2 linked regions of the Lentilactobacillus curieae genome follow. The protein of the gene in region 2 interacts with the protein of the main gene of each other region in a pairwise test. Links are inferred from orthologs where the notes say so. Each region holds a gene or a part of one and is shown on either strand. Other genes may lie near its edges.

Region 1 (17,042 bases), 140 kb from region 2 along the record:
ATCACCCAATTAACTCCACCAAAAGAATTAAAGTTGATTATCGGTTGGACCGGTTCACCTGCTTCTACTTCGCATTTAGTCGACAAAGTGACGATTAAAAAAAGCAGTAACCGTGAGGCGTATCTCAAATTTCTCTCTGCAAGCAAACAATGTATCGAATCTCTTCTTATCGGGTTTAACAATGGTATCATTGAACAAATTGAATCTGGGATTTTAGAAAATCGCCATATTTTAAATGCTCTATCAGAATTTACTCAAGTTCAAATTGAAACTCCAATGTTAAAGAGAATGTGCGACATCGCAGTCAACCACGGTGCTGCTGCAAAATCTTCAGGTGCAGGTGGTGGTGACTGTGGGATTGTAATTATCGATGACAATGTTGACTCGAATGCGCTAATTAAGGACTGGCAATCAGAAGATATCACCCCACTACCACTTAAAGTTCATGAAGTTGTTGACGTCAAATCTTAGGAGGCAATTATCGTGGTTTCTAAACAATCACACCGTAAGGATGAACATATTTCATTAGCTGAACACTTTTATGAAGATAATCACTCAGATTTTAATGACATACGCTTAGTGCCAACATCACTTCCGCATTTTAATGTAGACGATGTTGATATTAGTACTGAAATTTCTGATCTTAAGTTCAAAGTGCCATTTTTTATCAACGCAATCACTGGTGGTAGCGAACAGTCAGCGAAAATAAACCAAAGGCTTGCAAAAATTGCAGCAAACACTGGCCTGGCAATGGCAGTTGGTTCTCAAAGTATTGCGATAAGTGACCCAACTCAGGAGGCAAGCTTCTCCGTCGTTCGGGAGAACAACCCAGATGGAATCGTTATTGCTAACATTGGAGCTAACCACGGAGCTGACGTGGCAAACAAAGCGGTGGAAATGATTAATGCTGATGCACTGCAAGTTCACATTAATGCGGCACAGGAGCTGGTGATGCCTGAAGGAGATCGTGAATTTAACTTTATTGACAACATCAAAAATATTATTGATGAAGTTTCGGTTCCGGTAATCGTCAAGGAAGTCGGCTTTGGAATGAGCCAACAAACTATTACTGAATTAACGCAACTAGGCGTAAAAATTGTTGACGTTAGTGGTATGGGTGGAACCAATTTTGCAAAGATTGAAAATTTCCGCCGTTCCGACAAGACCATGCCTTATATGGCGGATTGGGGACTGACAACTCCTGAATCCCTACTTGAAGCCTCACCCATTAATTTGGATATCGACGTCATTGCATCTGGTGGCGTTAAAAATCCATTAGATATGGCAAAATGTTTCTCACTTGGTGCCAAACTGGTTGGAATGTCTGGCGAATTTCTTCATCAACTGTTAACGTATCCGGAAGATGAAACCGTTGTGGAACACGTTAACGATTGGATATACGGACTAAAGACCATCATGGTTTTAACCAATTCTCAAAAAATCTCTGACTTAACTAAGGTAGACCAAATCCTTAGTCCACAATTAACAGCATATAAAAAACAACGCGGTAGCGGATTATTTTAAAAAACGTCTCAGTGGCTTTCATAACGAAAGTCTGAGACGCTTTTTATTTAAGCTTGATATCTAAGTCCCTTGGGGAAGAAATTCTTCACCGTTGTCCCCACTAACTTACCAAATCCAACTGGTAAGCCTTCACAGACTAATTGGTACCAACCCTTGGGGTTAGATTCAGTAATTGTAAACGTATCACCATGAACATATTTACGCCACTGATCATCATCAATATTCAACTGATGCTTGTTCTCATTCTCAGTTAATGCCAATCCCAAAGCAAAACTAGGTTCAAATCTCCCCTTCTTAAACTCGCCAAGAGGAAAGCCGATTTTAACAATTTTCACCTTACTGAGATCAGGTAAATCATAGTTACTTGAAAACAAGGAATCTTTGTAAACAACTAAGTCTTTGAAGTCAGCATCGATTTGGTTTTCTTGTAAAAACTTTTTAAAATAGTCCGTCTGGTCTTTATTTGGACGCTGAAGATTTTTATTTTTCCAGAAAGGCTTGATCTTTGATGACACTTTGCCGTTGCCTTTCACCAATTTCGCGATAAAGTGGCCTTCACCGTTGAAGTGAAACGGAAATAAACGGACACAATTACTTAAATCAGAATTACCATTGCCCCACTCCGGACGACCATCATCCATACCGGCAAATTTCTTAATTGGTTTAATCGTAAAGTCATAGTTTTCAACCAGCCATGAAATTATTTGTTCATCTTCTTCTGGAGCAAAAGTACAGGTTGAATAAATTAGTTCACCACCAGGTTTGATTGTCTTAACAGCCTCCGTCAAAATTTCGCGTTGGCGGGTCGCACACTGGCCTGGATAATCAAGACTCCAGTAATCCATAGCTGCTGGGTCTTTTCTAAACATTCCTTCACCAGAGCAAGGGGCATCCACTAGAACTTTATCAAAATATTCTGGGAAGGCACTGGCAATTTTTTCTGGATTGGTATTCGTGATCACCGCATTTCGGATGGAAAAACGCTCGATGTTTTCAGCCAATACTCCAGCTCGTTTACTATCAATTTCGTTGGCAACCAGAAGGCCCTGATTCTCCATAAAACTGCCTAGATGAGTAGTTTTACCACCAGGAGCCGCACAAAGGTCCAAAACTCGTTCCCCTGGCTTCGGATGCGCAACTTCACCAACATACATTGCACTTGGTTCTTGGCTATAGACTAAGCCACTTTGGTGGGTTAATGATTTGCCGTCTACTTTACCGAAATAGCCAAATTCACAATGGTCCGCTTTTGTGCCAATTGGTAACTTTGCAGTATACCCCCTTTTTAAGGGGTTGACTCGATAACCATGGTTAGGTTCTTTTTCGAAACCAGCAAAAAATTCTTTTGCTTCCGTTTCGCCTAATAAATCTGTGTATTTTTGTTTAAAATCCGTTGGTAGTTCCACGTTATGATGCTCCTTCAAGCAAATTATATATTGTTCAGTCTAATTGACCCCAATCGATATTTACGTTACTATAAACGCCATATGGACTAAGGAGTGATACTTATCGCAAAAAAATTAATCGCCCTTGACTTAGACGGGACGACTTTAAACGACAAGCCAGCAATTTCTTTTAAAACTAAGCAGGCAATCGCGGCTGCTCAACAACAAGGTTATGTTGTCAGTATTGTAACTGGCCGCCCTAACCGAATTTCTGAAAACTTTTATGATGATCTTGGACTAAATACGCCAATGATCAACTTCAATGGTAACCTAGGTATTTTACCACATAACCACTGGGAACTTGAATACCAGTACACAATTGAAAAAGATATCGTAATGGATTTACTAGAAAAAAGCAAGCAGCTTGGAATTAACTTGTTAGCGGTTGAAGGTAGAAACATGTTTTTGGCCAACCATGGTGCAAGAAATAGTTTTGGCTTCTTCCCAACGGTAATCAAATCAAATGAAGTTCTTAATCAACAGAGCTTAAAGGATAATCCAATTAGCATCACGGTTGAACTTCAACCGGAAGCCAAGGAAAGTTTTATGGCATACACTAGAGCTAATTTTGGTGATGTGGTTGACGTTGCACCGTGGGGAGGCCCGCACGCAGTTGTTGAAGTGACAACAAAAGGAATTCAGAAAGCTACTGGGCTGAAGGTATTATCTGATTACTACGGAATTCGTCAAGATGATATTTATGCTTTCGGTGATGAAGCTAATGACCAATCCATGATTAGTTATGCTGGTCATGGAATTGCCATGAAGAATGCAATTCCAAGCATTAAACAGATCGCAACTGACGTAACGGACTTCACTAATGACGAAGACGGAGTTGCAAGGTACCTTAAAGATCATATGGACATTGCGGTTGGCTTGTAGAATTTAATTATAAAATAAAGGACTGGCTAAAGGATATTTATCCTTAGCCAGCCTTTTTTTGTTATTTTTTATTCTGATTCTGGGTGAAACAATCTGGTTGCTTCAACAGCTTTTCTCCAACCAGAATAAAGTCTTTCCTTCTCATCCTCAGCCATCTTCGGTTCAAATTCATCACCAGTTTTGACCGTTTGCTTGATTTCTTCAACGTTATTCCAAAAACCAACCGCCAATCCCGCAAGGTAGGCAGCTCCTAAAGCGGTAGTTTCAGAAATTGATGCCCGCTTAATTGGAGTATTTAAAATGTCAGCCTGAAATTGCATCAGATAATTATTGTTAGCAGCACCACCATCAACTGCGAGTGCCTTAATGTCAATTCCAGTTTCTTTTGACATTGTGTCAACAACGTCACGAGTTTGGTATGCTAATGAATCTAAGGTAGCCCTTACAAACTGAGCTTTATTTGTCCCTCTAGTTAGTCCTAAAACAGCTCCTCTGGCGTCTTGATCCCAGAAAGGTGCTCCTAACCCTGTAAAGGCTGGAACAACGTAGACGCCTTCTGAGGACTCAGCTTCAAGTGCCAATTGCTCGGATTCTGGAGATTCCTTAACCATTTGCATTCCATCACGTAACCACTGAATAGCAGAGCCCGCAACAAAGATACTTCCTTCAAGGGCGTAATTCACCTTACCATTAATTCCATAAGCAATCGTGGTCAACAGGCCATTGTTAGAAAGAGTTGGTTCTTCGCCGGTGTTCATCACGATAAATGCACCAGTTCCGTACGTATTCTTAACCATTCCTCTTTCGAGAGCCATTTGACCAAACAAAGCAGCCTGTTGATCGCCGGCAATTCCAGCAACTGGAACCTGAACGCCAGAAAAAGTATAACCTGCAGTATAGCCATAGACTTCTGATGATTGCCTTACTTCAGGAAGCAATGATTCAGGAATATTTAAATCTTTCAGAATATCTTGATCCCAGGTCAAATCATGGATATTAAATAGCATCGTCCGGCTAGCATTGGTGTAATCCGTTGCGTGAACTTTGCCGCCAGTTAGTTTCCAGAGAATCCAAGTATCGATGGTTCCAAAGAGCAAGTCGCCCCTTTCTGCTCGTTCCCGAACTCCTGGAACATTGTCCAAAATCCACATGATCTTAGTTGCAGAAAAATAAGAATCTATCACCAATCCGGTTTTTTCATGAATCATATCACTAAGCCCATCGGATTTAAGCTTATCCGCAATCCCCGCAGTTTGTTTAGATTGCCAAACAATCGCGTGATACACGGGCTCGCCTGTATTCTTGTCCCAGATAATTGTGGTTTCACGTTGATTTGTGACCCCAATCCCCCGAACTTTGTAAGGTGGAATGTCCCCACCAATCAAAGATTCCGAAATCACTGATTGAACAGCATTCCAAATTTCGTTGGCGTCGTGTTCAACCCAACCAGATTTTGGAAAGTATTGGTGAAACTCTCTTTGAGACTTAGCCACAATTTCACCAGCATTATTGAAAATAATCGCCCGAGTGCTAGTGGTCCCCTCGTCCACAGCCATTATGTATTGTTCGTCACTCATACTTTTTCTCCGTTTCAATCATTTATTTACTCGAATTACATCTAGTTTATTATACAATACCTGAAGCGGTTACACCATTAGCTCACCAAATAAAAAAGACCCGTTTCCGGATCTCCTTTACTTTTCGTCACTCTTTAGAACGCCACCAACACTGTAACGGTTGGGTTGCATTTCGTTGAGGATTACGTGAACGTGTTCTGCCGGAGCACCAGTATTTTTTACAACTGCACTAGTTACGTCCTCAATAAGTCCTTTAAGCTGATCTTGGCTTCTACCAGCGATTAAGTTAATGTTTACGATTGGCATCAGATAGTCCTCCAATAAATTAGTTTACAAAAATTATACTTTAATCAGCTCTGGTAAACAACAGGTATGGTAAATTTCCATCGTAAAGCATTGAATGATGTTACAATATCATTATTAAAAAATTGGAGGCTACCATGAAACCAATTAGAAACTATTCAGCATGTACCAGTATGATTGTTGGGAAAAAAGCTAGTATTGATGGCTCAATAATGATTGCTAGAAACGAAGATAGTAAAGCATCATGGCCAAAAAACTACGTTGTTCATCCTGCTAAGGACTTTAACGAGAAACAAACATTTAAGTCCACTGATAACGGGTTTACCATGCAGTTGGAATCTCACCAAGCACAATATTCAGCAACTCCTGAATGGACTAATAAATTTGGCTTATTCGAAGAAAATGGGTTTAACGAATTCGGTGTGGCAATGAGTGCGACTGAAAGCACCTACACTAATGACCGAGTCTTGGCCGTGGATCCACTGGTTAAAGACGGGATCGGTGAAGAAGCTATGATCACCGTTGTCTTACCTTACGTAAAAACAGCAAGAGAAGGAGTTGCTAGACTCGGACAAATCATTGAACATTACGGTACGGATGAGTCTAACGGAATTTTGTTTGCTGATAGCAATGATGCTTGGTATATGGAAACTGGTGGTGGCCATAATTGGGTTGCGATTAGAATTCCCGATGACGCCTACGCAGTGATTGCCAATCAGATGGCTATTCAGAATATTGACTTCTCAGATTCAGATAACTTCATGTGGTCAACCGGGATTCGTGAGTTTGTAAATGAGAATCATTTAAACCCTGATCCATTGGAAACTAGCTTTAACTTTCGAGAAATTTTTGGTACTTCTGATTTATCAGATACTTATTACAATACCCCACGTGTTTGGTACGGGGTAAAGATGTTTTCACCAAATGAAGAGCACCTGCCAACTGATTTTGACATTCCATTTCTTCACCGTGCTAATCGAAAGTTAAGTGCCTTCGATGTCCAAGATTATCTCAGTTCTCACTACCAAGGGACAGAGTATGATCCAATTGGCGAAGGCTCAGACAAAGATAAGAGACGTTTTAGGCCCGTTAGTGTTGCTAAGACACAAGAGGCTCACATCTTGCAAATTCGCCCGGACATGCCAATTGAAGCCAATTTGCAGTGGTTATCAATGGGGGTCGGAGCTCAGAGTGTCTTTGTTCCATTTTATGCGGGAGCTACTGATACACCCGACTACTATCAAGACACTAAGGGCGAGTATGAACCCGGCAAAGCTTATTGGGTATACAAACAAGCTGGTGTATTAGTTGATTCTCACTACCTCGAGCTGGGCGGTTTCCTAAGTGAAACCCAGCAAAACCTACGGATTGAATTTAACCAGAACCTAATGACTGCCGACAAGGCAATTAAAGAAATGTCTGGTAAAGAATTACAAGCCTATGTCACAAAGGTCAACTTTAAAAATGCGAAAGCCGGCTTGGATGGATATAACTCATTGATTAGTAAATTGATTACAAAGTCGACTGACTTTTCTCCAATCAATTATAAACAAGACGTTAATTTGTAATTTTTGAGTAACAAAATTTTCGCAATAAAAAGGAGCTACGATGAAATGCATCGTAGCTCCTTTTTGTTACTATACTCATTTATTATAAATTCACACTGCCACTATCATAAATAAGCGCATGCGTGACAGTAAGCATCAGGAGTGAATCCCGCTGTTCGCGAAATTCACTATCTGTTGCTTTTGTCGGGGCACTACGACTGAATCAAAGATTCATGTAGTGCTCCCATCCTTGTGGGGGTGCTAAGACGAAATCAAAGATTTCTGTAGCACTCCCTATTTTTGAGCGGGTTCTTCATAGTCGCCATTAGGACACACAACTTGAACTCCACCCTTAACCTTCTTTTCTACTAAGAAGTGGCCATCCTTCGGACAGTCGCGACCAATTGGCTTATCCCAAGAAACAAAATCGCAATCAGGGAATCTAGAACAACCGTAAAAGATTCTATTCTTTTTGGATTTTCTTTCAATAACTTGTCCCTTGTGGCACTTAGGACAAATCACACCGATTTCCTTAACGATTGGCTTAGTATTACGACAATCTGGGAAACGTGAACAAGCATAAAACTTCCCGTAACGTCCCATTTTAATAACCATTGGGGCACCACAAATATCACAATTAAATCCAGCTGGTTCATCCTTAATTTGGATTTTTTCCATTTTTTCGGTAGCTGAATCAACTTCCTCAGAGAATGGTTTGTAAAATGAATCGACGACCTTGACCCAGTCTTCAATTCCATCTTCGACTTTATCCAAATCGCCCTCTAAGTTGGCTGTAAAATCAACGTTTACCACATCGGGGAAATATTTAACGATAATATCATTAACTATTTCTCCCAACTCAGTTGGTTCGAAACGCCGACCAACTAGCTTGACATAGTATCGTTTTTGAATCGTTTCTAAAGTTGGTGAATATGTTGACGGTCTACCAACTCCCTTTTCTTCCAACGTCTTAATCAACGTTGCTTCGCTATAACGAGCAGGTGGCTGAGTAAAGTGTTGATCTGGGTTGGTATTAGCTAGCTTAACGGTGTCACCTTCACTAAGGTCAGGTAAAATATTATCCTTTTCCTTGCCGTCCCCGTAAACTTTCAAGAAACCATCAAATTTCATCTTTGAACCATTGGCTTTAAAGGTAACGTTATTTTGTTCAATGGTTACTGCCATGGTATCCATTACTGCAGGAGTCATTTGACTAGCCATAAAACGTGACCAAATTAATTGGTATAGTTTGAATTGATCGTTATTCAAATATTCTTTCAAACTCTTTGGAGTTCTGAATACTGAGGTCGGTCTGATAGCTTCATGGGCATCCTGTGCTCCTTCAGGCATCTTACCTTTAATTGGCTTGGTGGCAGCATATTCTTCACCGTATTCTTCGTGAATAAAGGTTGAAGCTTCATGTTTAGCAATCGCGGAAATTCTGGTTGAGTCAGTACGCATGTACGTGATTAAACCCTGGCTGCCTTCCTTACCAATATTAATTCCTTCATATAATTGCTGAGCTGCCATCATGGTTCTTCTAGTTCTAAAGTTCAGCTTACGGTTGGCCTCTTGTTGCAAAGTACTTGTTGTAAATGGAGCTTGAGGCTGACGTTTTCTTTCTTTCTTAGTAACTTTTATGATGTCGAAAGGTTGGTCTTTATCAATTTGTTGAAGAATCTTTTCGACCGCCTCATTGTTTGGCAGTTCTTTCTTCTTACCGTTAACTCCGTAAAAGTTTGCGGCAAACTGTGATCTTCCTTTTTTAAATTTAGAATCAATTGTCCAGTATTCTTGTGGCTTGAATTCTTGAATTTCGTGTTCTCGTTGAATAATCAGCCATAGTGCAATTGACTGTACTCGACCAGCACTCAATCCCTTCTTAACTTTTTGCCATAATAATGGTGAAATTGAGTAACCAACAAGTCGATCAAGAATACGACGAGCTTGTTGTGCATCAACCAAGTTCATATCAATTCCACGTGGATGTTTAAATGACTCCTTAACGGCGTCCTTTGTAATTTCGTTAAATACGACCCGGTTCTTATCATCAGGGTCTAAATCAAGTACATGGGAAAGGTGCCATGCGATTGACTCTCCTTCACGATCCGGATCGGCTGCAAGGTAAACTTTCTTTGCCTTTTTGGCAGCAGATTTAAGTTCTTTAATAGTGTCGCCTTTTCCCCGAATCGAGATGTAATGAGGATCATAATCATTATCAATATCGACCCCCATCTTACTCTTAGGCAAATCACGAACGTGTCCCTTGCTGGCCACAACTTTGTATGAGCGACCTAAATACTTTTCGATTGTCTTTGCCTTAGCAGGCGACTCAACAATCACTAAGTTCTTTTTAGGTGCTTTACGTTTGGCTTTGGACTTTGTTTTTGTCTTTGTTGTTGTTGCCATGTGTTCTCCCTTCGAATATTTGTTATTTACATAAAATGGAATCACAAATCTTTCATATCATATTGCACAAATTTCTGAGTGTCAACACAATAACTCTTCAATAACGTGTTCTGCAGCTAAAATTGGTTTGGCGCCTGCCAAAATCAACTCGTTGGTGCCAACAGACATTTGAGCATTAATTGGCCCGGGAATCGCGAATACTTCTCTGTTATTTTGCAGGGCCAGGTTAGCTGTAATCAAACTTCCAGAATGAGATTTAGCTTCAGTAACCAACACTCCCTGGCACAAGCCGGCAATAATCCGATTCCTTTCGGGGAAGTGATGTTGCATTGGTCCCATACTTTCTGGATACTCACTGATCAATAATTGGTGCTCACCTATGTGTTCTTGGAGCTTACGATTTTCACTTGGATAATATCGACCAATTCCAGTTCCAATAACTGCAATCGTCTTACCTCCATTAGCAAGTGATATTCGATGAGCTAAAGAATCCACCCCCCGGGCTAAACCTGACACGATAGTCAGATTATGTAGCAATAAATCAGGAACGATTTGGCTTAAAACGTTCCTTGAATAATCAGTTGCTGTCCGACTGCCAACTACTCCAAGCATTGGCGTCTTTAATAAATCTAAGTTACCTTGATAGAAAAAACCAATTGGTGGTAAATAACTTTCCCTTAGTTGATTTGGGTATCTATCGTCAGTGATTGACAACCAATTATCATAATTTAACTTACCCTGTTTTTCAAGACTACGCTGCTCGTTAAAACTGGAAGTAAATCTCGCTTGCCTACTTTTGGGAATCTTTAAAATTTCGATAATTGCTGTTGCATCAAGACACTCAATCTCCGAATCAGAAAAACTTTTCAGCGCCTGATACAACAAATATTCAGACTTTAACCCCAATCCAGAACTTTTCTTTACTATTAATAAGAACTCAGATAAACGCATCTAATCACCCTTTTAAGTAATAGATACGGATTTGGGTCATAGATTATCTGCGACAGGTGAAAAACTCCGTCGATGAATTGGACAAGGCCCAACCGATTTAAGAGCTTCAAGATGCTTTTTGGTTCCATACCCAGCATTAGTATCAAAATCATATTCTGGGTATATCTTTGCGTAATCTGCCATTACTTCATCTCGGTAAACTTTTGCAATGATACTTGCGGCTGAAACACTGATGCTCTGGGAATCTGCCTTGACCATATCCAACTGGGGAATTGATACCGGAACGTTCATTGCGTCAACGATTAACTGCTCTGGGCGTGGCGATAAAGATAATACCGCGTCTTTCATCGCAAGTCTAGCAGCTTCGTAAATATTTACGGAGTCGATAATTTGATTATTGATTACCCCAAAGCCATATGCGAGCGCCTCTTGTTTGATTTGTGGAGCTAAAAGCTGGCGTTTCTTGTCACTCAATTGTTTTGAATCATTCACTTCAATCAGATCAAAGTCAGACGGTAAAGTTACGGCGGCAGCAACCACTGGGCCAGCTAATGGACCTCGGCCAACTTCATCAACTCCGGCAACGTAATTGATACCTTTGTGCCACAGGCTCTGCTCGAACTTAAACCGTGCCTGAAAGGCTACTTTTCGCTGATTATCCTTTTTAATGCGGCGCTTACATGAAGTTAACGCCTGGATAACACCTTTTCTAGGATCGCCACTTAAGCTTTCTAATAGTGGATCATCGAGCTCAGTAACATCAGCCAACAGGCTTTTTATTACACTAATAGTCTGCATTATCTGACTCCTCTAAATCCGCAACAGAATCTAGAGTAAATCCACCTAATTTTCCAGATCTTGCATCCTGAATTAAGCGGTCACTTGCTCGCATGTAATCATCTTGCATACCCACTTGTTTGGTTATTTTAAGAAGCAGGTCTACATCCGAAAGCTCAAAGTCAGATTCACTCAAACGATAACGTTCTGCTAGGCCTTGGTGAAGGGAAGTTCTAAACTGGCTCAATGCATAAAGAGCGATGTCATCAGATGAATAAACACTCTCTTTAATCGCCCCAGTCAAAGCCAATTTATTGGCAATCTCTTGGCTTTGAAATTTTGGCCATAAAATTCCTGGAGTATCTAATAACTCTAATTTTTCACTAGATTTCAACCATTGTTGTCCCTTGGTAACTCCAGGACGATTTCCAACTTGTGCGGCACGACGATTTACTAATCGGTTAAGAACTGTTGATTTACCAACGTTTGGCACCCCAACACTCACGGCTCTAATTGGTCTACTCTTCATGCCCTTTGCTTCTTCTCGAGCAAGCTTATCCTTCAAGATTGGATTAATTTTACTAAGAACTGAGTTAGTCCCAAACTTTGTCTTTGCGTCAACTGCCATTGCTGGTTGTCCAATTGAATCAAAGTACTCCAACCACTCTCTAGTTTGCTTTTCATCAGCTAAATCGCGCTTAGTCATGATGTAAAGGTGTGGTTTATCACCACTAATTCTTTTAACTTCAGGGTTCATTGATGATAGTGGAATCCTGGCATCAAGAATTTCAAAAACGATGTCGACTAACGAAACATTTTCTTCGAATTGGCGAATCGCCTTGGCCATATGGCCTGGAAACCATTGAATATTAACTCCCATGTTGTTCCTCCATTAAGATTCTCTGTATTCATTAAATACTTTATCAAAGATATCCATGCTGGGTAAGTAACCAGCGTTTTCTTCAAGGTACTTTGAAATTTCCTCAAAATCAGTTGATTGCTTGGGGAAAGATTGGTCGTAAAATGCGTTGTTTGCAAATTCTGCCTCCGGGTCAATGCTTCCCGGATTACGCTTTGTCATCAAAAATTGATAAAACGTCCTTCTCATATTAGATACACCTTCACTTAATTACTCTTTTGGTAACAAAATTTTTAGTTTGAACTTTCCATTACCAGCCATATCTATCTTTGTTGCTTTGAAGTTAATTCCTTCGGCGCCATTGAGACTAGTAATATTTAAATTGATTTTTTTGGCAGCAGGATCTATTGAGACCCACTGAGGTAAGTGGTAACTGCTCTTTACGTATAATAACACTAACCGCAAAGGCAACCGTTGTCTACCAATCGACAATTTATTAGCATCTAACTCAACATTTCCGCTCTTTGTGACTTTAGGCGTAAACGACAATGCATAAGGGACATCAGCACCCAGTAATTTTAATTTTCCATACACAATTCCATCGTCTTTAACCTGGAATCGATACTTAATTGAGCCTGACTGCTCCTTTTGGATTTTATCTAAATAAAAGTCGGCTAAGTCATTTACCTGACTTTTGTTTAAAGTTATATCTACCGCTTGGCGACTAGAGTTATCAGTTGTTGAAGATACTGGAGTCCTTGACCCAGCAAACATCAATCCTATCATAATTACAAAACCGGCAATTATGACACCAAGCAAGCTGAAAAAGGCAATTTTATATGGCTGTTTTTGTTGATTATTTTTTCTCATCGCTACTCCTTAGTACCGGTAAATGTGTTTTCATGCTTTTGTACAGCTGTTGTGTCATCACTTGATATCCTTTTTGTTTGGATGAAAATGGTCATCGTTAGAAATTAAATTATTTTTGTCATCGTTGTTTGAACCAAATAATTCAATAATCGAGTTTGCTGAAAGACCATGCTGAAGACTAGGCTGTTTTTGAGCATCACGTATTAGTTTCTTGTGTTGTTCTTGAGTTTGATACTTTCCATCAGACAATTCGTTGCTGATGGGAACAAAGTACATATTTTTATGATTTTTTACTGTCGACTTGGTTAATTTATTAGTCTGGTTGATTGCTTGGCTGATAAATTTCACTTGTGGCAAATAAACGTAAACTGGATTATAAATTCCAAACACATATACCTGTGCATCAGGATTCTGCTTTCGAACGTCGGCGAGTAACTTATTCGCATTCTTTGCATAATCCCGTTCAAATGTGGCTAACTGTAAATCAAGTGTACTTTTCTGTTCCATCATCAAATTTCGTTTAATAAAATGAATTAAGTCGTTGCCACCAAAGGTCATTACAATAACGTTCGAACGTTGAATGTTTTTCTGCAATTTGTGGCTATGATCAACCCGATAGTCAATTTGAACCGAGGTCTCCCCAGCTATCCCAAAATTACTTGCAGTTACCTTAGAGGTGGGCAGCTGATCTTGAAGTTTCTTGGTAATCATATACACATAACCACCACGATTATTGGGATCACCAACTCCCTGTGTCAGCGAATCCCCGACAGCGGTTATATCGATGTTTTCGGTCCGATTTGATTGTGACCACCACCGAAAGCCAACCCAACCGCCCAGACAAATTAACACTAATAAGCCGAGTGATATTACTAATTTAACGCTTTTTTTCATAAACTGTCCTTAAAATTTTATCGTTTTTTTAATATTTATCATAAACAAACAAAGACTGGTACAAAACACTCGTTTTGCATCAGTCTCTAAGCCAATTTAGTAATTCTCTAAGTAATAAAGCGCAAATGCCCCTTCGCCAGCGTGGGTAGAAACTACTGGTGAGGTTACGCGATATAAGAACGGAATATCTGAAAATGACTGCTTAACCTGATCAGCAAGTTCAGAGATGAAATCAGTCGAGTTAACGTATGAAATAGCTACAGAACTGAGACTCTCATCTTGCTTCAATTTATCAAGTGCATTAAAGCAGTACTTCTTCATTGATTTCATTCCGCGTAATTTTGATTTGATTTTTAAATCGCCATTATATACAGAAAGAATAATCTTAATATTTAATAGGTTTGTAACCGCACCAACAAATGGATGTAACCGGCCACCTTTAACGATATTGTCTAGGGTCATTACCCCCATGAACATCTTTGTATGAACCTTAACCTTTTCGAGCTCTGACAGAATTTCGTCAATGGAGTTTCCTTCTAAAGCCATCTGTCCAGCCTTAATAACTTGGAAAGCAAGGCCACGGTCAATGTTGCCACTATCAATTACGGTTACATTTGAACTTGAAAGTGTACCAGCTTGTTTAGCTGCGTTGACAGTACCGCTAAGCCCTTCCATCATACAAATACAGAGAACTGGACTGCCATCTTCACCAAGTCGATTGAAAGCATCGACAAATTTACCAACTGGCGGTTGGCTTGTCTTGGGCAAGTTATCCGCAGTTAACATTTTTTTGACAAAATCTTCTCTAGTAATGGTTTCCCCATCAACATAGACTGTTTCGTCAATCATAACTGACAAAGGCACCACAGTAATCCCCAAATTATTGATTTCTTCTTCGCTCAATTGTGCAGATGAATCTGTAACAATTTTAACGTTTGCCATATTTGCCACTCGTTTCCTTTTTTAAATGTAAATAATAAGTCACCAATTATTATAACAAAGATACACCGTTTTAACACGGCATTCTGACGACTTAATTGTTTCTAACAAAGATTTGAAATTTGTGTGGATATTGGTTCTTTTCATCCATAATTCCCTGGGTCTCAGATAATAAATCAAATTGTGTGTAATCAATTTCTGGAATGTAAGTATCACCAGAAAAATCGTGGTCAATTTTGGTTCGGTATAGCCGATCGACACTACCAAGTAATTGTTTAAAAATGTTGGCCCCGCCGGTAACAAAAAATTCCTTATCGCCATTATTTTTAGCGAGCTCTAAAAAGCTATCAATACTTGATAGCACAATTACGCCCTCAGGAAAATCGTTATGAGTCGAAATCACATAATTATCCCGACCAGGTAGTGGCCGGTTGTAACTTCTAAACGTCCTTGAACCAGAAACAATTGGGTTACCCATTGTCGTATCTTTAAAGTACTTCATATCGTCAGGAAGTTTCCAAGGCAACGTCCCATGATTTCCCATGACGCCATGGTTAGCTTCCGCCCAAATAAAAGATATCATTAGCTCACCCCTACACAGCAACTGGTGCTTTAATTGCTGAATGAGGATCATAATTTTCCACTTTAATATCTTTCATATCAAAGTCATCAATACTATGTTTTTCAGGATTTAACCAAAGCTTTGGAGCTGGACGAGGGTCACGCATCAATTGCTCTTTAATCTGATCAATGTGATTTGAATAAATATGAGCATCACCCAACGTGTGGACAAACTCGCCTGGTTCCAACCCAACTTCTCTTGCAATCAACATAGTTAGTAATGAATAACTAGCAATGTTATATGGCACTCCAAGGAAAATATCTCCCGAGCGTTGGTAAAGTTGGCAGCTTAATTTTCCATCTGCAACGTAAAATTGGAACATAGTGTGGCAAGGAGGTAAAGCCATTGATGGAACATCTTCTGGATTCCAAGCTGAAACAATCATTCTCCGAGAATCTGGATGAGTCTTTAATGTATCAATCACGTTTTGAATTTGATCAATAGTTTCGCCGTTTGAGGTTTGCCAAGCACGCCACTGACTTCCATAGATTAAACCAAGATCGCCGTACTTTTCAGCAAAAGTATCATCATTGACAATTTGTTCACAGAACTTTTTCTTTTCATCCTGATAAACTTTGTTAAATTCAGGATCATTTTGCGCCCGATGAGAAAAGTCCGTCATGTCTGGTCCTTTGTAGTCAGCAGAGGCCACATACTTCTCAAAGGCCCATTCGTCCCAAATATGATTCTTATGCTTAAGCAAGTATTGGATGTTGGTATCACCCTTTAAAAACCAAAGTAATTCGCTCTTGATTAAACCAAACGGAACCTTTTTGGTAGTCAATAAAGGAAACCCCTTTGATAAATCAAAGCGCATTTGGTAACCAAACGTACTTAACGTACCGGTATTCGTCCGGTCAGTTTTCTTATTTCCATGTTCTAATACATAGCGTGCTAAGTCTAAATAGGCATCCTCAATCATGAAAAAACCTCCATTTTAATTATCAAACTGAGAGAGATATTCCCAGCGATTCATCTTTTCATTTATTCTATCATCAAGTTCGTCTTTTTGGTTCTGCAAATCAGAAAGTTTTCCGTAGTCACTACCATCAACAGTTCCCATTTCCTGCTGTACCGCGGTTTTCTTCGCTTCTAATTTATCAATATCTTCTTCAATTGTAGCGTACTCTTTTTTCTCCATGTAAGATAACTTAGTTTTTTCTTTTGGCTTTTCGGTATCTTTTGCAACGTTCTGTTGTTTTTCCTTAGTTTGCTTTTTTATCGCAGTCTTTTGCTGAGCCACCGTTTTTAAATACTCACTAAATCTTCCACGGTGTTCCTCAATCTTGCCATTTCCTTCGAATATCAGTAACCGGTCCGCAACTTTATCCAGGAAGTAACGATCATGTGAAACGGTAATGACAGTTCCCTGAAAGTGATTAATGTAATTTTCCAACACAGTTAACGTTGAAATATCTAAATCATTTGAGGGCTCATCTAGAA
Region 2 (11,268 bases):
CATCTTAGCGACTTCTCTTCTAATTGGATCAAATCCGCTTAACACAACCGCCTCGGGAGTATCATCGATAATTAAATCAACTCCAGTAAGGGTCTCAAAAGTACGAATGTTTCGGCCTTCACGACCAATGATTCGTCCCTTCATATCCTCATTAGGCAAATTAACAACTGTAACTGTCGTTTCAGACACAACGTCTGCTGAACTCTGTTGAATAGCTTCGATAATTAACTTCTTGGCATTCTCATCAGCTTCAGCAGCTGCCTGATCATAGCTCTCCTTAACCATTCGAGCCTTTTCATCAGTTAGCTTTGCATCTGTTTCCTTTAAAATCATTTCGCGCGCTTCGTCGTTTGACAACCCAGCAACACGTTCAATTTCTGATTGGCGTTTTTCAATAAGTGAGTTTGCTTCTTTTTGTTGTGATACTAAACTTTGTTGTTCCTTATTAATTCTTTGTTCTTTACGGTTAAGACTGTTTTCCCGCTTTTCGAAGGAAGAATCTTTCCGGTCTAGAGCCTCTTCACGCTGCAAAAGTCTATCTTCCTGTTTTTGAATTTCAGAGCGACGTTTTTTGAGCTCATTCTCAACAGTACTACGATAGCGATGATTATCTTCTTGAGCAGTTAACTTAGATTCCTTAATTAATGTGTCCGCCTTTTTCTTGGCATCTGCAATAATTTCACTAGCACTGCTTTTCGTAGATTGTTCTTCACGCAACTGAATTTTTTTCTGGGTAGTTTTCCCAAATATAAAACTAATAATTCCAACTATACCAGCAACAAGGATAGCGATGATTGCGAGGATTATTCCAGTCATATTCATGACTTCACCTCCAAATCATCATAAAATGATTATAGTTTAAACCAATAATAAGATGTTATTTGATTATTGACACAACTATTATTCTAATGTGTTGGCCTGACAGTGTCAATCATCTTCATCGTAATATCAATGTTTTCATGCAATTTTTCATTTATAGCAAAAAAGCAGTGGCAATTTAGCCACTACTTTTTGCTATAAATCAATTTTATTTGTCGATATTTAAATCTAAGCTTTCTGCTTCAGGTTTAGTTTCTTTGTCGTCCGCCTTGTTATCTTTGCCTTTTGGCTTGTCATCAGTCTTTTTACTATCTGATTGATCATCAGGAATCCCATAGGCTTCTCGAACTTTAGTTTCAACCTCGGCGTAAATATCTGGATGGTCAACAAGGTATTGCTTAGCGTTCTCTCTACCTTGGCCAATCCGATCCTCACCATATGAATACCAAGATCCAGATTTATTAACGATGTCCTTCTCAACGGCCATATCGATAAGTTCACCAGATTGAGAGATTCCTTGGCCATACATGATATCAACTTCGGCTCTTCTAAATGGAGGAGCTACCTTATTCTTAACCACTTTGATTCGGGTCCGGTTACCAATAATGTCAGTTCCATCTTTAATCTGTTCAGCTCTTCTAACTTCAAGTCTGATTGTTGAATAGAACTTCAATGCCCGGCCACCAGGAGTGGTTTCAGGATTACCAAACATAACCCCAACCTTTTCACGAATCTGGTTAATGAACAATGCAATTGTTTTAGTTTTGTTAATTGTTCCGGATAACTTACGAAGCGCTTGTGACATTAAACGAGCTTGTAACCCAACATGTTGGTCTCCCATTTCACCGTCAATTTCTGCTCGTGGAACCAATGCAGCAACTGAATCGACAACTACAATATCGATTGCACCACTGGTAACCAAGGCATCGGCAATCTGAAGCCCTTGTTCACCAGTATCTGGTTGTGAAAGCAACAAATCGTCAATGTTTACACCTAAATGAGTTGCATATACAGGATCCAACGCATTTTCGGCATCGATGTATGCTGCAGTTCCCCCACGTTTTTGAACTTCAGCAACGGCATGTAACGCAACCGTTGTTTTACCAGAACTTTCAGGACCGTAGATTTCAACGATTCTTCCTCGTGGATAGCCACCCACCCCAAGTGCTTCATCGAGGGCTAGTGAGCCAGTTGGAATTGTTGAAATTTGGGTATCGGCTTTGTCTCCCATTCGCATGATGGAGCCTTTTCCGAACTCTTTTTCAATACTCTTTAGCGCCTTATCTAAGGCAGCTTTTCTTTGGTCAGCCATTCGTTACCTCCCACTTTCCGTTAGGAAATGTTTACTAGTCAACTATACTAATGATTTTTAAAAAAATCAACAAAAATGCGAACAAAAGTTCGTTTATTTTTCAATTTCCGCCAAAACTAATTTTAGCCCTTGCTCAACACAATGTGTTCTAATTTCATTTCGACTACCATCGAAGTGATACTCCCTTGAATAAGTTTTATCACCCGGAAGCGCAATCCCGATAAAAACTGTTCCTGCTGGTTTACCTTCTAGTGAATCAGGACCAGCAGCTCCAGTAAATGAGATCCCGATATCTTTTCTTAGGATTGATCGTGCTTGATTTGCCATCCAAACAACAGTCTCACCACTTACTACCCCAAAAGTATCAATTACATCTTTTGGAATTCCCAGCAGTTGTTCCTTAACTTCATTCGAGTAGGTCACAAAACCACCCTCAAAGGCGCTTGAGACTCCAGGCACTTGGCCAATTGTACTTTGAAATTCACCTGCAGTTAAGCTTTCAGCAGCGGTAATTGAAATGTCTTTCTCAATCAGAAGATTTACCACGCGCTCTTGAATTGTCATTACCATTCCTCCCAAAGATATAGATACGAAAAAAGAAGATAAAAAATTATCTTCTTTTGAAAATTATTTAAAAAGAATCAGAGAAAATTGACCGATTTTTAACAAAATAATCAATCCCAGAATAAACTGTAAAGAACAAGCAAATGTATAACATAATTTCTCCAAGTGGTAAGTTAATTGCCGCAAAGAAGACGTTATTAAGTAGCAAGAAAATAATTGCCAACATCTGCGTTGTAGTTTTAATTTTCCCTGGCCAAGCGGCTGCCAATACCTGGCCATCATTTTCAACGATGATTAATCTTAGACCAGTAACTGCTAATTCCCGGCAAACGATTATGGCAACTACCCATGCAGGTGCCATATTTAACTCCACCAAAAAGATAAATGCTGTCATAACCAACATTTTGTCGGCTAATGGGTCAGCAAACTTGCCAAAGTTAGTGACCAAATGGTTTCTTCTAGCAATTTGACCATCCAAAAAATCAGTTAGCGAGGCAACGATGAAAACCAAAGCAGCAAGAAGTCGGCTTCCTGTTAAGACTGTTCCGCCAACCTGCATAACCCCCATTGTTGTAGGAATCGCTAAAATCAAAATGAAAAATGGTATCAAAATGATTCTAAAAATTGTTAATTTATTTGGTAAATTCATCTTAAGCCCTCAACATTCTTATTAATATCCTGTGGTACCTGTATCTGTACCTGTTTGGGTACCCGTAGTATCCGTTGTTGTATCAGTTGTTGATGAAGAAGTTTCAGTGCTTGATGAATCTGCTGAACCGTTAAGTTGGAGAATAACGTTTCTAACCTGACTTGATGCTGTTGGCAACTTCATTTGCTTACCATCAACAGAAATCTTGGTTACGGGTGCATTACCAGAATTAATTGTTACTGATGATGTATTCGCAGGAAGCGAAACGGTGTGTGATTTACCAGCAGTTAAAGCAGCTTGCCACAATGAACTACCGTCCGCAGTTACTGACATCCAAGCACTAGTTGCAGACGAGTCAGAAGTAGCTGAATCTGATCCTGATGCTTCTGTAACGCTTAGCTTAATTTTAGGCGTCTTGGAAGCACCTTTAACCCGATAAGTTAAATCAGAATCAGTTGCTGACAGTTGACTGAAACTAACTTTCGTATTTGAAGTTGAGGCCTTTTTCTTGGCTTTCTTGGCACTGGATGACTTACTGCTTGAGCTTGATCCAGAAACAGAAACTTTGCTAGTCTCAATTTCAGTCTTTGCAGTATTCCTAGTGCTTTTAGCTGCAGCAACCCAAATGGCAATCAAGATGATCAATACAACCACAGAAACGGCTGCAATCGGAATATAACGGCGAATTTTCTCAGTTCGCTCATCAGCTTTACGTTGAACTGAACGAGTTTGAGGATTGTCATCGTTTACTCGATCAACATATTCAGGATCTTCAGTATCCGGAAGCTTGTGGTTAAAGTCGTTTAACAATTCCTGACCGTTTAGTCCCACAGAGTCAGCGTATTGTTTAACGAAGGCTCTCACGTAGAACTCACCTGGTAAAGCATCGAAATTGTTATCTTCAATCGCCATTAAATAACGCTTTTGAATTTTGGTATTTTTTTGTAAATCATCAAGGGTATAACCTTTGGCCACCCTTGCATCGTGTAATTTTTGTCCAATTGTTACGGATTGGTTTTCGTTATCCATACTGATTCTCCATTACTTTTTTTATCATTAAGTCAAGTATAGCATATGATTTTCATCAGATTTACACCTTAAAAAATAATTTAAACTTTCTTTTGAACCGTTACACACCCTGGAGTGTAGTTTGCGAGAAAATTATTACTAATTATTTTAATGTCATCCAATGTCAATTTGCTGATAATCTCAATTTCATCGTAAATGGTTTGTGGTTTGTCGTCAAACCCATAAAATTGATTGGAGACTGCCTCTGGGGAATCCATCATAGCAACATAGTTACCTAACAGTTCCCTCTTTTGCAGTTCAAATTCTTCTGCCTTTGCATCCAGTAATTCAGGAATTGAATCAGCAATTCCCTTTAAGCTTGATACAAATTGGGCAGGATCATCTGTATCTCCAGCCAACATGGCAAATTGAAAGCCTCGTTCAACTTCAATTTCAAATGAAAATGAATCATCAATTATCCCTTGATGGTAAAGCTCATCATACTGGGAAGAGTTTTCTGAGAAAAACAGGTTCATCAATAAATTTAGTCCTAATTCGTGCCGTAATCCTTCATCCCCACTCAACTGCTTATCCAAATTACTTCTTAGAGTAAATGCAGCCTTAGGTCTTGATACGTCCATAGTAATGATTTCTGTGCGCCCCTCAACATCCTCGGGCTTAGGAGCAACAAATTTAACATTCCTATTGCGCTTTGGATACTGCGTTTGGTTTTCACGAATAACTGTCATCAACTTCTCTGGGTCTAAGTTACCACTAACAATTAACGTCATATTATCAGGACGGTAAAATGTATCGTAAGCCAAATTCAGATCTTCCACCGTAATTTTTGCCAATGATTCATCAGTTCCAGCTATGTCATCTGCTAATGATGTCCCTTTATACATAGATTGAACACTCGACGTAAATAACTGATTATCGGGATCATTTTTGTACATATTTATTTCTTGAGAAATGATTCCCTTTTCGCGTTCGACCTTTTGCTTGTCAAAGTATGGTTGCATCACAAAATTAAGGAGCAACTCTAGGTTTTCCTTTGCATTATCCGTTGATGAAAATACGTAGTTGGTTTTAGTGAATGAGGTGTACGCATTTGACCTACCACCATTTTTATTAAACAACTCAAAAACATCATAATCTTTTTTATCAAACATCTTATGCTCTAAGAAATGCGCAATTCCTGCTGGCTGAGTGATCAACTTACCATCACGAACAAACTTCGAGTCCGCTGAACCGTAGTTAACACTAAGTACGGCAGAGGTCCGATTAAACCCTGCCATGGGGTGTAAAAATACTCTCAATCCGTTAGGGAGAGTCTCTTGAAATAACTGTTCACTGAACTCAGGATAATTAATTATTTTCATCCGAACCTCCATTACCCTTTAAGGCAAAAACTGCTCGCAATTTTATTTGCTTGGCTAAGTCAACCACGTCAGACTTTTTAACTGACTTAACGCCGGCTATAAAGTCGTCGTCATCAACACTAGCGTTAGTAATCTCTTTGACAAAAAGCTTTTCGATTTGTGCCCCAAGTGAGTCCGCACTAGATTTTCGCTGGTCAATTAGTGATTGTTTGATTCCCGAAATTACTGTATCGTCAATATTTCCATTCATAATTTTTTCAATGGATTTAGCAACTAAATCTTCAACTAACGGTTGATTTTGAGGTAAGATTCCTGCTGATACCGACAAAGTTCCGTTCAAAGAATTATATGATGAAGAAATATCATAGGCTAGGCTCTGATCCTCACGCACATCATTAAACAGGACTGACTGAGGTGAGCCACCCAGTACCTGGTTCAAAACAATTGCATTATAATAATCAGGATCATTTGAAAGAATTGGTAACTCGTAACCCATGGTTAACACAGTTTGATCAATTTCTAATTTTTGTTCTTTTCGAGCTACCTTATCAATTTGCGGTAATTTAACAAACGGATCTAGTTTGACAAATTGATGATCCGTATTGGGAATGATTTCATCTAATTGATTAACAAACTCGTCATCGATATGACCACCGATAAATCCCATAATGTTGGCATTTTTTAATAACCACTGATAGAAATCAAATAAATCAGCTGCCGTGGTTTTTTGAAGCTGATCAATTGTTCCGTATAAAAAGCTTCCGTGGTTAATGTCGTTTGGAAACATTAATTTTTGCAACTGGATAGTTGCATAGTATTCGCGGTTTTCAATAATTGAGTTGAAGTAATTGAGTAGATTGGCTTTATGTAAATTAAAAAAGCTCTCCTCAAACTGATTACCACCTATTAGTGGATGATTAATAACCTCATCGAGGAATCCCATTATTTCTGAAACAACGTGATGATTATCTGGAAGGTATTTATCATTTGGAAAACTAATATTGATTCGAAGTGTGTGAACATCTCCGTATCTTAAAACTGTAACTCCGAAACTGGCACCATACATTCTCGAAAGCTGTCTAGAAACCTCCGTCTCACTGGAATATTTACTTGTGGCATTTCCGAGTAATTCACTCAATAGCGCCATTTTCGCAAAGTTCTTCTCATCTGACTTAAGCGTAAAGTAAATAGTAATTTTGGTAGTTTTAAATTTATCGGTATTATGAGTAAAAATTCGATAATTTTTTGATTTAATTTCGTTCACAAGCATCCTCCTTGGATGAATCACAAATTTCATGGTAAATGAACCAGGCCAAAATCTCAATAGCGAATGTTTCAAATTAATAAAAAAACTGAATTTTAACCAAATAAATGAGCGCTACAGAACTTTTAATCGTCCGTAACGCTCGCTATACTCAATAATCTACGATAATCACTTATTATTTAAAAGAGGTGAAGATACTTTACTTCCAAACCACTTCTGGTCAATTTGTTTTAACTTACCATTCTTAGCTAATTCCTTTAGGCCTTGGTCAATTTTTTGCTTGAGCATTGTATCACCTTTTCGCATTCCAACGCCATAGTATTCCTTTGGAAAATTGCTTTTAATAACTTTGAATGATTTTCGGTCAGACTGGTGAGCAATGTAATAGTCAGCATAAATGCTATCTATCAATAACCCTTGAATTCTGTTTGAATTCAAATCAATGAACGCATCTGTGAAGGAATCATACAATACGGGACTGTGACCCTTGATCCGATCTTTCAGCAACTTAGGCTGGTTATCAATATCCATTGCCCCAGCGGATCCATTTTGGACCCCGGCAACTTTACCCTGCATGTCCGCAAAACTATTGATGTTATTTTTCTTCTTAGTAACTAAAATTTGGTCGTTCACTAAGTATGGAGTACTAAACGAAACCGCCTTAGATCTTTGCGGCGTAATTGAAAAACCATTCCAAATTAAATCAATCGTCCCATTGCGCAACTCAGTAACGTTCATTGACCAATCAATTGGCTGAAAATCAACCTTAATTCCATACTGTTTGAAAACAGCTTTGGCAAGGTCAACATCGTAACCAACAATTTTGCCACTCTTAGTCTGAAATCCCATTGGAACAAAACTATCATCAAGACCAATAACAATCTTCTTTTGCTTCTGAACGGTCTCCCAGGTGTCAGGCTTACTCTCTAATTTTTGTCGTGATTCAATTCGGCAACCTGATAAAAGTAGCGGAATCATTATCAATGTCACTGCGAACAAACTGCGAATCAATCTCTTCTTCATCCAACCACCCCTTACTTCAGTTGCTCAACCCGTAAAATATTATCAGCAATTTTTTCTGCAAAATCCATATCATGGGTAACAACTAACTGAGTCATTCCTTGTTGCTTCAAATCGATAATAATTTTGGCAACTTCATCTCTCAGCTCGGGATCAAGTGCAGATGTTGGCTCATCATAGCAAAGAACCTTAGGATTCATTGCCAAAGCCCGAACAATAGCGACCCGCTGTTTTTGGCCACCTGACAGCTGATATGGGTATAAATCTTCTTTTCCTTCGAGGCCCAACCGTGCTAAAAGTTCGCTAGCTGACTTTTCTAATTCATCTAGGCTTTCTTTCTTAACCAATCTGGGTGCCAGAGTAATATTGTCCAATACCGTTAAATTTGGAAATAATTGATAGTCCTGAAAAACCACCCCAATAATCATGTTTTTGGGATTAGAATCAGTTGGATCAAACTTTTGGTTATCCCAGTAAAATTCACCAGAGTCAACCTTCTCTAATCCAGTAATACACCTGAGAAGAGTTGTTTTTCCAGCTCCGGATGGTCCAACCACTGATAATATTTCTTGATCTTTAACCTGTACAGACAGGTCATCAATAATCGTTCTGTTTCCAAATCGTTTAACTAAATTTTTTACTTCTAACATTGATGACACTCCTATCTCCAAACACTGGATTTCTTTTCAATTAATCTTAGGATCACTGTGCATACAGCCGTCAATAACAGGTAAATTACCCCTGCAAAAATCAGCGGTAATAATGTGACATCCCTTGCACTAGCAACGTTTCCAGCGCGTAGTAGGTCTCCTAAACCAATTACGTAGACCAATGATGAATCCTTGATCAAATTGATAACTTCGTTTCCAATGGATGGCAACACAATTTTAAACACTTGTGGGATTACGATGTAGCGGATTGTTTGCCAATACGTAAGTCTAAGTACCCGAGCACTCTCAAGTTGACCCTTGGGAACTGCTTGAAAACCGCCCCGAAAGATTTCTGCAAAGTATGCGGTGTAGTTTAATATAAATGCAAATAAAGCCGCTTCGTACCGAGGAAAAACAATTGCAAAAGGATGCATCAAAGGTAGCCCATAAAAGACAATTATTAATTGCAGCAACAATGGCGTTCCTCTCATCAACCAAACATAGAAGTTAATTAGCCAAACTAAGGGCTTAAACTTGCTTAACATGCCCAAACCCACAATTGCTCCTAGTGGAATTGAGGCAATTAATGTCCAAAAAAATACTGATAATGTCATTTTTGTTCCAGATAATAATGCTGGTAAAATTTGTCCTAAATAATCTAACATAATAATTCCTCCATAAAAAAAGTCCCCTTGATAATTTACCAAGAGGGCGATGGTTTTCGCGGTTCCACCTCAATTCGTAGTGGACTCGCGCCCACTACCTCAAGAAGTTTAATTACTACTTTGAAAAACAAAAAATCCTCTTAGGCAAAAGCCTAAGAGGACGATTGTTAAATCGTGGTGCCACCTCATGTTCGTCTACAGCGTAGACCTCAAGAGTTTAGTAACTAAACTTCAGCAATAACGTGCTCACCGTTTTTCCCTACTAAAGCTTTCAGGAAAATGACTCCCAGATGTGAACTAAGCATCGCCAACATCATCATTCCACCAAATTGATGATTCTCTGTAGAAGTTGATAACCTAGATTTCTGATCATAGTCTTTATTAATGTAAAATGTTAGTTTAAATAATACTTAAAGATAAGCCATTCGTCAAGTTCAAATAGCTAATTCTTTTTAAACCAACCAGTAAACTTTTGCCAGAACGAAGCTTTTGACTCTTCCTTCATTTCCATCAAAGGAACAGATTCGCCAGTAATTCTACGCGCAATATCTCGATATCCTTGACCGGCAGGATTATCTGAATCTAATACGATTGGTTCACCATGATTAGAAGTTGAAATAACGGCGTCATCATCAAACACAATCCCTAATAATTCAACTCCCAAATGATGGGTGATTTCATCAACATCCATCACTGAACCATCTTTCATCATGTGCGTCCGAATACGGTTAATGATTAATAATGGTTCTTCCTTTAGTGGATGGGTTTCAAGCAATCCAACGACGCGATCAGCATCACGGACTGCCGAAATTTCAGGTGTAGTAACAATCAAAGCACCGTCTGCACCAGCAATTGCATTCATAAATCCTTGTTCAATTCCTGCAGGACAATCAATTAAGACATAATCGAAATCTGGTTTTAATTCTTCCACGATTTCAACAACTTCATCCTCTGTTAATGCAGTCTTATCAGTATTTTGTGCGGCTGGTAATAGATAAAGGAGATCATCAAATCTCTTATCCTTTACCAGGGCATGTGCTAATTTAGCGCGACCTGCTGCCACATCGACAATATCGTACATGATACGGTTGTCTAACCCCAAAACAACATCAAGGTTTCTCAAACCAATATCAAGGTCAAGCAATACCACCTTTTTGCCCATCATTGCTAATGCGGTACCGATGTTGGCAGAAGAAGTTGTCTTACCAACACCACCTTTACCTGAAGTGATAACTAACGCTTTACCCATTATTGACTCCTCCAATCTGGTTAAAGAACTTTGGGTTAATCTCGTTTAAATCCTCAACTTCGCCGTAATCAAGCAAATGAAGATCGTTAACATATGAAACTGTGGATTCGTTAATCTTGTCACTCTTGGGAGAGTCATCTAGGATTTCGAATTGCTCACCAATTCTAACTTGCTGAGCATTATGTACGTCCCCAATAATCAGCTTATCTTCCATATTGGGGTACCCTGCTTGAATAATACCATCAACTTGTCCCAAAACGAATAAATTACCGCTGACGAATAACTTACCCCCTTCATGGACATTCCCAAGAAATAATACGTCTCCTGTTACTGTTTCTACCTGACCATTTCGAATTGTCTTATCAAGAATATGAACGGTCTGTTGTTCAATAATTCTCTTTGACTCTTCTTTAGTAACAACATCTGAATTGATACGATGAATTGAAAAGTCAGGATAGTTTGCAAATACTTTCTCAATTTCGGAACGTTCGTCTGAATTAAACAAACGGCTTCCCGTTGTAATTTCAAACGCAATTTTTTGCGGTTTTGTTGAAGCCGTCTGCGTTTTTAAGTTGTCCAGTAGCTTAACCAATGATTTAAAGATATCATCGTACGCAGCCCGATCACTCAAGATTATTTCGTAACCATCATTACTGCCTTTCAAAACAGCTGCCTCTGCCATCAAT

What was found.
Region 1: the proteins of recA (region 2) and dprA interact in binary tests that used the Bacillus subtilis proteins (3 or more experiments, as listed by UniProt). The link is inferred for Lentilactobacillus curieae from one-to-one orthologs.

What each region holds. Positions count from the first base shown.
Region 1 is NZ_CP018906.1:1,887,468-1,904,509, forward strand. What follows is about bases 8,704-11,547. They hold dprA (DNA-processing protein DprA), read right to left. Parts: upstream 10,639-11,547; coding sequence 9,769-10,638; downstream 8,704-9,768. Other genes in these bases: topA (type I DNA topoisomerase), read right to left, coding at 8,704-9,687; PL11_RS09215 (ribonuclease HII), read right to left, coding at 10,675-11,436; ylqF (ribosome biogenesis GTPase YlqF), read right to left, coding at 11,423-11,547. Also shown: PL11_RS09170 (phosphomevalonate kinase), read left to right, coding at 1-471; fni (type 2 isopentenyl-diphosphate Delta-isomerase), read left to right, coding at 484-1,524; PL11_RS09180 (RsmF rRNA methyltransferase first C-terminal domain-containing protein), read right to left, coding at 1,572-2,930; PL11_RS09185 (Cof-type HAD-IIB family hydrolase), read left to right, coding at 3,024-3,851; glycerol kinase GlpK, read right to left, coding at 3,920-5,428; PL11_RS09195 (2-hydroxymuconate tautomerase), read right to left, coding at 5,546-5,734; PL11_RS09200 (C69 family dipeptidase), read left to right, coding at 5,869-7,299; more of topA, read right to left, coding at 7,573-8,703; more of ylqF, read right to left, coding at 11,548-12,295; PL11_RS09225 (YozE family protein), read right to left, coding at 12,308-12,523; PL11_RS09230 (YpmS family protein), read right to left, coding at 12,545-13,144; PL11_RS09235 (DUF459 domain-containing protein), read right to left, coding at 13,202-14,038; PL11_RS09240 (DegV family protein), read right to left, coding at 14,135-14,980; PL11_RS09245 (dihydrofolate reductase), read right to left, coding at 15,072-15,560; PL11_RS09250 (thymidylate synthase), read right to left, coding at 15,571-16,521; PL11_RS09255 (ABC-F family ATP-binding cassette domain-containing protein), read right to left, coding at 16,537-17,042. UniProt on the Bacillus subtilis protein: Protein that helps load RecA onto ssDNA during transformation. Binds cooperatively to circular ssDNA, is able to bridge different segments of DNA. Favors the loading of RecA onto SsbA- or SsbB-coated ssDNA and formation of RecA-DNA filaments.
Region 2 is NZ_CP018906.1:2,036,174-2,047,441, forward strand. What follows is about bases 80-2,933. They hold recA (recombinase RecA), read right to left. Parts: upstream 2,132-2,933; coding sequence 1,028-2,131; downstream 80-1,027. Other genes in these bases: rny (ribonuclease Y), read right to left, coding at 80-822; PL11_RS09910 (CinA family protein), read right to left, coding at 2,225-2,695; pgsA (CDP-diacylglycerol--glycerol-3-phosphate 3-phosphatidyltransferase), read right to left, coding at 2,763-2,933. Also shown: more of rny, read right to left, coding at 1-79; more of pgsA, read right to left, coding at 2,934-3,344; PL11_RS09920 (helix-turn-helix domain-containing protein), read right to left, coding at 3,366-4,373; EF-P 5-aminopentanol modification-associated protein YfmH, read right to left, coding at 4,454-5,734; EF-P 5-aminopentanol modification-associated protein YfmF, read right to left, coding at 5,721-6,998; PL11_RS09935 (amino acid ABC transporter substrate-binding protein), read right to left, coding at 7,167-8,021; PL11_RS09940 (amino acid ABC transporter ATP-binding protein), read right to left, coding at 8,033-8,668; PL11_RS09945 (amino acid ABC transporter permease), read right to left, coding at 8,680-9,333; septum site-determining protein MinD, read right to left, coding at 9,776-10,582; PL11_RS09955 (septum site-determining protein MinC), read right to left, coding at 10,575-11,264. UniProt on the Bacillus subtilis protein: Multifunctional protein involved in homologous recombination, DNA repair and competence.